Regions from separate parts of the Polaribacter sp. KT 15 genome, predicted to be linked through region 1. Evidence: riboswitches for the same ligand, from Rfam matches in the RefSeq annotation. Region 1 holds a riboswitch; the other holds the start of a gene.
The links. Region 1 has a riboswitch for thiamine pyrophosphate ahead of B5464_RS04680 (TonB-dependent receptor). Riboswitches for the same ligand answer to the same signal wherever they lie in the genome.
Positions count from the first base shown of each region.

Region 2: it holds a riboswitch for thiamine pyrophosphate, as region 1 does, so the genes downstream of both, thiS (sulfur carrier protein ThiS) here and B5464_RS04680 (TonB-dependent receptor) in region 1, are expected to answer to the same signal.

Region 1 covers NZ_LT670850.1:990,048-995,100, forward strand. Annotated here, with positions in the region: gene B5464_RS04665 (AAA family ATPase) at 1-455, shown strand, start outside; gene arfB (alternative ribosome rescue aminoacyl-tRNA hydrolase ArfB) at 457-861, shown strand; gene B5464_RS04675 (BamA/TamA family outer membrane protein) at 869-2,068, opposite strand; TPP riboswitch at 2,229-2,321, shown strand; gene B5464_RS04680 (TonB-dependent receptor) at 2,455-4,872, shown strand.
Region 2 covers NZ_LT670850.1:136,753-141,805, forward strand. Annotated here, with positions in the region: gene thiC (phosphomethylpyrimidine synthase ThiC) at 1-1,554, opposite strand, end outside; gene thiS (sulfur carrier protein ThiS) at 1,573-1,776, opposite strand; TPP riboswitch at 1,821-1,915, opposite strand; gene B5464_RS00715 (LETM1 domain-containing protein) at 1,961-2,245, opposite strand; gene B5464_RS00720 (proline dehydrogenase family protein) at 2,245-3,405, opposite strand; gene aroB (3-dehydroquinate synthase) at 3,495-4,553, shown strand; gene B5464_RS00730 (cold-shock protein) at 4,627-5,053, opposite strand, start outside.

The DNA of each region.
Region 1 (5,053 bases):
CAATTGGGCAAATGAAACTAGAAAATTCGTTAGCAAAAAAAGCAGATAAAATACTTATTTGTGATACAGATTTATTAGAAACAAAAGTATATTCAGAAGAATTTTATGGTGGTTTTGTAGATGATAAACTAAATGAAGCAGCTACTAAAAACCAATATGACTTATATCTTTTAACCTATATAGATACTCCTTGGGAAGAAGATGATTTACGTGACAGGCCAGAGGAAAGACTCGAAATGTTTAGAGCGTTTGAAAAGGCCTTAATAAAAAACAAAAGACCCTATCTTTTATTAAAAGGAGATAAAGAAACAAGATTAAAAAACGCTACAGAAGCTATCAATAAAATTATTGAAACGAAAGATAATTTACACTCATTTTCAGATTCATTATTAGATTTAGATATGCATTTTTTACATCAGAATTCTGCAGATTTCGGAAATTCTTTAGATTATTAAAATGAATTTAGAATTATTATTAAAAGAATTAAATTTTAAAGCAATTAGAAGTTCTGGTGCTGGTGGGCAACATGTTAATAAGACATCTTCTAAAATAGAATTAACTTTTAGTTTAGAAAATTCTTTTGCTTTTTCTGATGAAGAAAAAACTTTACTACAAAAAAACCTTTCATCAAAACTTACTAAAGAAAACACTTTAATACTCTTTTGCGAAGAAACTAGATCTCAGCACAGAAATAAAGAACTTGCTATCAAACGGTTTTTAGAATTAATTAAAAAGAATTTAATTGTCGCAAAAAAGCGAAAAAAGTCGAAACCTTCTAAAAGTGCCATCAAAAAAAGATTAGATTCTAAACAGAAAAACTCGGTAAAAAAAGCACTTAGAAAAAGACCTAAATTAGACTAAATACTGTTTAATAAGCTTCAGCAATATTTACGTAAAAATTACCATCTGTTTCGTTACCAGCACCATAATCAAATCTTATATTTAATTTCTCTTTTTTATCTAACATAAAACGAAGCCCTACACCATAATTTAACTTTAGATCGCCAATATTTAAATCAGTAGTTTTGTTAAACACATCTCCTGCACCAATAAAACCTACCAAACCAAATCTACTATCTTTAAACGTTTTTCTATATTCAATTTGTGCTGCTAATAAATTTTCTTCAATAAATCTTCCTTCTAAATAACCACGCATTATTTGTTCGTTTCCTAATAATGCCAACTCAGATAATGGCACATTTCCGTTCGCAAAATGACCAACTGCTTGTACAGCAATTACATCATTGTTAGATGCTGAAACTTTAAAATAATGACGTAAATCGAAACGTGTTAAATCAAAATCATGCGTTCCGCCCATAGATGTGTTGTAAAAACCTCTAGTTAACTCGAAATACCAACCTTTAGATGCATTTAAAATATTATCTCTACTATCATACAAAACTGCCAACTCAACACCTGTAGAAGTAGAACCATCATAACCTGTTGGTCTAGTTGCATCTAACAAACCATTTTCTTCAACTTTAGTTTTATAAACTTTGTTGTATCTAACTCCACCACCTAAAAATAAATATCTTGTAAACGCTCTTTTTAGCAAAATTGGTTCAATTAAAAATTGATAAGTATCATAAATTTCTTCATTAGATTCTGGTGTATCTGTACCAATTCCGTAGTAATATTTTGGATAATTTTGAAAACTCAAATTACCAGAAATCACCCATTCTTCTTGATTTGTAAAAATCTCGAATCCTGAATAAATAAAAAATTGATTATTTAAAGTGTACAACATAGAAACAGGCATATTAGACGTTCTTGTTTCATCTCCACTTCCTTTAAATTTAAACAAATATTTTGCACCAACACCAAACCCTAAACTAGTTTCTGGCGAATAACTAACAATTGGTGCTGTAATTATTTTTGATAAATACAAGGTAGAATCTTTAGCTACTTTATCTTTATTCGGATAAAATGTAAAATATTCTACAAATTTATCTAAACCGGTTTCTTTTTTAGATTCACCTTCCTGAGAATAAGCAGATAAAGTGAAGAGAAAAACAAAAAATAAATTAACTGTTATTTTATAAAGGTTGTTTGATGGATTATATTTCATGATTGATTGATATTTTATACAAATTTAGTGCTGATTTTTTATACACATTAACTCATATAAAATTTTACTTATCGGTAATGGTTGTTGAAAAACTTAACTAAAAGTTAAAATAAATCACTTTTTAGTTCCGCATTAAACTATTCTAGCTTAATTTTGCATTGTTCTCATAAAGGGGTGCTTTAAAAAGGCTGAGATCATACCCAAAGAACCTAGAACAGGTAATGCTGTTTAGGGATTTATAACAAAGTCATTAAGAAGTTTTAACTACAGTAGGTTTAAAAAAATAAAACACTATTACGTTGCAAACTCTTCTAAATGCCAAAACTAATTATTCAAAAATAGTCACAGAATAATTGCCTCTTTTTATTCGTTTTATATTATTTAAAATGAAAAAAATTACAATTTTTTTATTCTTATTAGTAAGTATACTTACAAATGCACAATCCTTTAAATTTTCTGGAACTGTAATAGACGAAAACGAAAACCCTTTACCAGGAGCATCTGTTTACATTAAAGAAATTAAAAAAGGAACATCAACAAATTTTAAAGGAAATTTTAGTTTGCAACTTAAAAAAGGTACTTATACAGTAGAAGTTTCTTTTATTGGTTACAAAACTATTTCGCAAAGAGTTTTACTTTCTAAAAACGAAGAGTATTTTATAAAACTTAAAACAGGTTCTATGGTTTTAGACGAAGTTTTAGTTGCTGCCGTAAGAGCAAATACCGATGCTCCGGTTACATTTTCTAACTTATCTAAAAAAGAAATTGCAAAACGTAATCTAGGTCAAGATATTCCTATTCTTTTAAACTACATGCCTTCTGTTGTTTCTTCATCAGATGCTGGTGCAGGTGTTGGTTACACATATATGAGCGTGCGTGGTTCTAACGGAGAAAGAATTAATGTAACCGTTAATGGTATACCTTATAACGATGCAGAAAGCCACGGTACTTTTTGGGTTAATTTAGGTGATTTTGCATCTTCAACTCAAAACTTACAATTGCAACGTGGTGTTGGTACTTCTACAAATGGTTCTGGTGCTTTTGGGGCAAGTTTAAATATTTTAACAGATGCTGCTCAAGAAGAAGCATCCGGAGAAATATCAAACTCTTTTGGCTCTTTTAACACAAGAAAACATACAGTAAAATTTAGTACAGGTAAAATTAACGATCATATAGAAATTGCAGGTCGTTTGTCTAATATTTCTTCTGATGGATATATCGACAGAGCATCATCAGACCTAAAATCTTACTTTTTACAAGGAAGTTATATTGATGATAATACCTTAATAAAAGCAATTACTTTCGGAGGGAAAGAAAAAACCTACCAAGCTTGGTACGGTACGCCTAAAGTAAGATTAGAAAATGACGCTCAAGGTATCGAAGATTATATTACAGATAACTTTTTAAGTGATAGCGAAGCAGAAAATTTAAGAAATTCTGATAGAAGATACAATTATTACACTTATGATAATGAGGTTGATAATTACGAGCAAAACCATTATCAATTGCACTGGAATGAGCAATTAAACGATAATTGGTCTACAAATTTAGCATTAAACTACACAAAAGGTTCTGGTTACTTCGAACAATATAAAGTAGAAGAAGATGCAGTAGATTTTAATAATTTAATTGTTGATGGTTCAGATGTTATTGTAAGACGTTGGTTACAAAATGACTTTTATGTTGCTAACTTTAATGCTAATTACAAAAATGAATCTTTAAATGTAATTTCTGGTGTTTCTTATTCAAATTATACCGGAGATCATTTCGGAGAAGTGATTTGGGGAGAAGATTTAGCACCAAACACAAATATTAGAGATCAGTATTATTTTTCTGATGCTAAAAAAACCGACTTTTCTGTTTTTGCTAAAGCAAACTTTAAAATTTCAGAAGATCTTTCTGGTTACTTAGATTTACAAGGTCGTTTTGTTAACTACCAAACAAATGGTATTACTTCTGATTTAGAAAACATTGCAGTAGATGCAAATTTTGATTTCTTTAATCCTAAAGTAGGACTAACATATAAAGTAAATCCTAATAATAGTTTATATACTTCTTTTGCTGTAGCTAATAGAGAGCCAAATAGAAATGATTTTGAAGGTGGTGTAAACACACACGAAACTTTAAATGATTTAGAATTTGGTTGGAGATTAAAAAGTGAATATGTAAAATTAAATACAAATGTGTACTACATGAATTATAAAAACCAGTTAGTATTAACTGGTGCTTTAGATGACGTAGGTGCACCTATTAGAGCTACTTCTGGAGACAGTTATAGATTAGGTTTAGAAATAGATGCAGATATTTATTTAAATGAATATTTCTCAATTAAACCAAATGCAGCTTTTAGTTCTAATAAGAATAAAAACTTTGTTGCCAAAATAGACGGTACTTTACAAAATTTAGGAAATACAGACATTTCATTTTCTCCGGACGTAGTTGTTGGAAATATGTTTATCTACAAACCATTAGAAAACCTACAAATTTCTTTCTTATCTAAATATGTTGGCAAACAATATATGAGTAACTTAGGTAGCAAAGTTTCTAATAGTGATATTATAGACAGTTATTTTACTTCAGATTTAAACTTTGTGTACGAAGTAAAACCTACTAAAATTTTTAAATCAATTGTATTTACTGCTTTAATAAACAATATTTTTGATAGAGAATATGTAGACAGAGGTTACTATGGTACTTTTGATGACACCTGGTCAGATCCAAATAAAACAACTACTTTAGATTATGCCGGTTTTTACCCTCAAGCAACTAGAAACTTCTTAGTTGGTGTAACGCTAAAATTCTAAAAAAACATACTTTTTTAATCAATTTTGGTTAATAAAATCACAAAACGAGCCTTTTTCTTTGAAAATCGCTCGTTTTTCTGTATATTGAAATTCTATGAAAAAACTTTTAAACTTCAATTTTTTTAGCATAAAAACTACGCTTTTCTACAGTGTTTTTACCAAGAAGTTTTACCCACAAGTT
Region 2 (5,053 bases), 850 kb from region 1:
ACCTGGATGTCCTTTTGCTAAATCCGCAGCGTGTGCTGCTAATTTATAAGTAACCACACCGGTTCTAACATCTTCTTTATTTGGTAAACCTAAATGCTCTTTTGGAGTTACATAACACAACATTGCACAACCAAACCAACCAATCATTGCTGCTCCAATACCAGATGTAATATGGTCATATCCTGGTGCAATATCTGTGGTTAAAGGTCCTAAAGTATAAAAAGGAGCTTCATCACAAGCTTCTAATTGTTTGTCCATATTTGCTTTAATCATATGCATTGGCACGTGACCAGGACCTTCAATAAAACATTGTACTTCGTGCTTTCTTGCTATTTTAGTTAATTCTCCTAAAGTTTCTAATTCTGCAAACTGTGCCTCATCATTTGCATCTGCAATAGAACCTGGTCTTAAACCATCTCCTAAAGAAAAAGCAACATCATACGCTTTCATAATTTCACAAATTTCTTCAAAATGTGTATATAAAAAACTTTCTTTATGATGTGCTAAACACCATTTTGCCATAATAGAACCTCCACGAGATACAATACCGGTAATTCTTTTTGCTGTCATTGGCACATAACGTAAACGCACACCGGCATGAATTGTAAAATAATCTACACCTTGCTCTGCTTGTTCTATTAATGTATCTCTAAAAATCTCCCAAGTTAAATCTTCTGCTACTCCGTTTACTTTTTCTAAAGCTTGATAAATAGGCACTGTACCAACAGGAACCGGTGAGTTTCTAATAATCCATTCTCTAGTTTCATGAATATTTTTTCCGGTAGATAAATCCATAATATTGTCTGCACCCCAACGACAAGCCCAAACCGCCTTTTCTACCTCTTCTTCTATAGAAGAAGTAGTAGCAGAATTACCAATATTAGCATTAATTTTAACCAAGAAATTACGACCTAAAATCATAGGTTCTGCTTCTGGATGATTAATGTTTGATGGAATTACTGCTCTACCTCTTGCCACTTCTTCTCTAACAAATTCTGGCGATATTTTTGCAGGAATACTTGCACCGAAATCTTGACCTGGATGTTGTTTAGACAAACGTGTAATCTCATCTATTTTTTGGTTTTCTCGAATTGCAATGTATTCCATTTCTGGAGTTATTATTCCTTTTTTAGCATAATGTAATTGTGTAACATTCTGCCCTTTTTTTGCTCTTAGTGGTTTTTGTAAATGATTAAAACGTAAATGATCTAAACTTTTATCATTTAAACGTTCGTTACAATATTTAGAAGAAAAAGAATCTAACTGCTCAACATCATTTCTTTCTAAGACCCACTCTTCTCTAATTCTTTCTAAACCATTATGAATATTAATTTCTTTGGTAGGATCTGTATACGGACCCGAAGTATCATACACAGTAACGGGCTCGTTTGCTGTTCTTTTCTTGGTCATAGAATCTACCGTATCACTTAATTCTATTTCGCGCATTGCTACTTTAATTTTTGGATACAGTTTACCTTTTACATATACTTTTTTTGAATTAGGAAAAGGATTTCTAGTGATTCCTTTACTTGGTGCTGTGTCTTTTTTCTTCATTTTTTATAGTTGTAAGTTTTATCCGCCTTGAGTAGATTTTATGATTAAAACTTTATCATTATTATGAAGTAAATTAGAAGACCAATTTTCTTTTTTTATAACATTAGAATTAACGGCAATAGCAATTCCGTTTGTTTTTATTTTCAAAAAACAAATTAATTCTTCTATTGATATTTCTTCAGAAAATTGTTGATTTTCTTGGTTTACATTTATAGTAATCATAAGTATAAATATTACTGTAAACCAAAGAGAGGTAGTTATATAACTAAATCTAGGTAACTTTTTCCTACGTTGGTATTAACCAAATCAGGTTCTAAGGATGTTTCTCAAACTAATTTAATAGCTACTCCTAAAGTTTACAAGACAAATATATCTTTTATTTTTTTAAAATTATATTTTTTTAAAATTATTTTACATCATCTCTAAATGCTGATGGTAAAATGTCTGGTATTAATTTTATTAGTAAGGGTAATAATAATGCACCACCCGGAAGCATAAAAACAGTAAAAGCAGGTATTGCTTTGCAAATATCTAATAACTGCACTTTTATTTTTAACTTCTCTTCTTCTGTTAACGTCGAATGTGTAGATTTTCTTATTAAATGCATTGCCTCTTTACTTTGCAACAGTTCTTGGTGCAATCTAAGTTTGTTTCGATGCAACAACATTTTTATTTCATCTATCGTTTGCATTATATTTTTCTGCGTTTTCGCTCTGCTTTAATCAAATTTAATTCTCTACTTGTTTGTCCTGCTACAGATGTATTTTCTTCTGCTCTTCTAATTAAGTAAGGCATTACATCTCTAACAGGACCAAAAGGAACATATTTAGCAACATTATAACCTAAATCTGCTAGGTTAAAACTAATATGATCGCTCATACCATATAATTGACCAAACCACAAGCGCTTATCATCTTTTTCTATTTTATATTGTTCTGCTAATTTTAAAAGTAAATAAGAACTTTCTTCATTATGCGTACCTGCAAATAAAGCCATTTTTTTATGTTCCATCATATATAAAATAGCAGCATCATAATTTTTATCTGTTGCTTGTTTATCTGCACAAATAGGAGATTCATATCCTTTTTCTTCTGCTCTACTTCTTTCCTTTTCCATGTAAGCACCACGAACTACTTTCATACCAATATGAAAATCTTTTTGATAAGCTCTTTCGTATAAACCTTTTAAATACTCTAAACGATCGTGTCTATACATTTGTAATGTATTAAATACAATTGCTTTTTCTTTATTGTAGTTTTCCATCAATTCTTCAACTAAATCATCTGCTGCATCTTGCATCCAGCTTTCTTCGGCATCTATCAATAAAGGTACATCTTGTTTTACTGCTGCTTTACACACAGTATGAAAACGCTCTTTTACACGAATCCATTCAGATTTTTCTTCTACTGTTAAGGTTTGTTTTTCTGTAATTTTTTGAAAAAGAGCAAATCTACCAAAACCAGAAGGTTTAAAAACCGCAAACGGAATCGATTTCTTTTCTTCACCAAAATTAATAATCTTTAAAATAGTCTTTAAAGTTAAGTCGAAAACCTCTTCTCCTTCTTTACCTTCTACCGAATAATCTAACACAGAAGATACTCCTTTTGTATACAATTTCTCTATGTTTGGTAAACAGTCTTCTTCTGTTACACCACCACAAAAATGATCGAATACTGTAGAACGAATTAAACCCTCTACAGGTAAATGTGCTTTTAAAGCGAAATTTGTTACAGCTGTACCTATTCTAACCATTGGTTGGTTCTGTATCATCTTAAAAAGAAAGTATGCTCTTTCTAATTCTGAGTCTGTTTTTAATGAAAATGCAATTTCAGTATTATCAAAAAATTTCATTCGTTAGATTTTAATTTAGAACAAAGATAGTCTAAGACTGTAAATAATTCAATAATTTCTATTTAATTTGCACATTCAATATTAAAATGATGAAATCTATAAAAGCCGTAAGTTATCCTGTTCATTTTCAAGAAAAAGGATACGAAGAACTATCAAACTTAATTTCTAACAAAAACTACTCTACGCTATTTATTTTAGCGGATGAAAATACTTTTGAATGTTGTTACCCTAAATTTATTCCAAATTTAAAAACAGATATTCGTATTGAAGTTATCGAAATAGAATCTGGTGAAATAAATAAAAACTTAGAAACCTGTGCTGGCGTTTGGAACGCGATTACAGAATTGGGCGGAGATAGAAAAAGTTTGGTAATTACTCTAGGCGGTGGCGTTATTACAGATTTAGGTGGTTTTGTTGCTTCATGTTACAAAAGAGGTATTGATTTTGTTAATATCCCTACAACTTTACTTTCTATGGTAGATGCTTCTGTTGGTGGTAAAACTGGTGTGGATTTAGGTGTTTTAAAAAATCAAATTGGTTTGTTTGCAAACCCAGAAATGGTTATTGTTGATACCAATTATTTGGAAACAGTTACAGAAAGAGAAATAAAATCTGGTACTGCAGAAATTATTAAATATGGTATTACTTATGATAGTAAACTGTTTTATGAAATTAAAAACAACAAAGGCTTAGATATTAAAGACTTAATTTTTAGATCTATAGAAATTAAAAACGAAGTTGTTTTACAAGATCCTAAAGAACAAAACTTACGCAAAATTTTAAATTTTGGTCATACACTAGGGCACGCTATAGAATCTTTTTATTTAGAATCTGAAGACAAAGAAAACTTAACTCATGGCGAAGCTATTGCAATTGGTATGGTTTGCGAAAGTTATATGTCTGAAAAACTTTTAGGTTTTCCTACTGAAAAAGTTTTAGAGGTTAAAGATGTTGTACTATCTATTTACGACAAAATTGATTTATTAAAAGAAGATTTTTCTGCAATTTTAGAATTATTAAAGCACGATAAGAAAAATGTAAACGGACAAGTTAATTTTGTGCTTTTAAATGATTTTGAAGATTACAAAATTGATTGCAAAGTACCTGTAGATTTAATTATAGAAAGTATGGAGTTTTACAATAATTAACATAAACTTTTACAACATATAAAAAAAGCCTTTTCAATTGAAAAGGCTTTTTTTATATGTTGTAAAAATGAAATTATACTTTCTTAACTTTTACTGCATTCATACCACGCATACCTCTTTCTAATTCGAAAGAAACTTTATCGTTTTCTGCAATTTGATCTATCAAACCACTTACGTGTGTAAAATACTTTTCGTTATTTTCTGTATCAATAATAAATCCGAAACCTTTAGAAGTATCAAAGAAAGAAACTTTACCTTTTCTTACAGGATCTTCTTCTGGTAAATCTTCTTTTTTAGTTACAGAAATTTGAATATCTTCTAATTCATACTCTACTTTTAATTCTGGATCTGGCGGAGTATCTGTTAAATTACCATTATGATCTACATAAGCAAATTGAATTCCTGTAGACCCATTTTCTTCTTTGGCAGCTTTTCTAGCTTCCATTTTTTTAATCTTATCCTGACGTTTTTTTAAACGTTTCTTTTCTTTTTCACTTTTA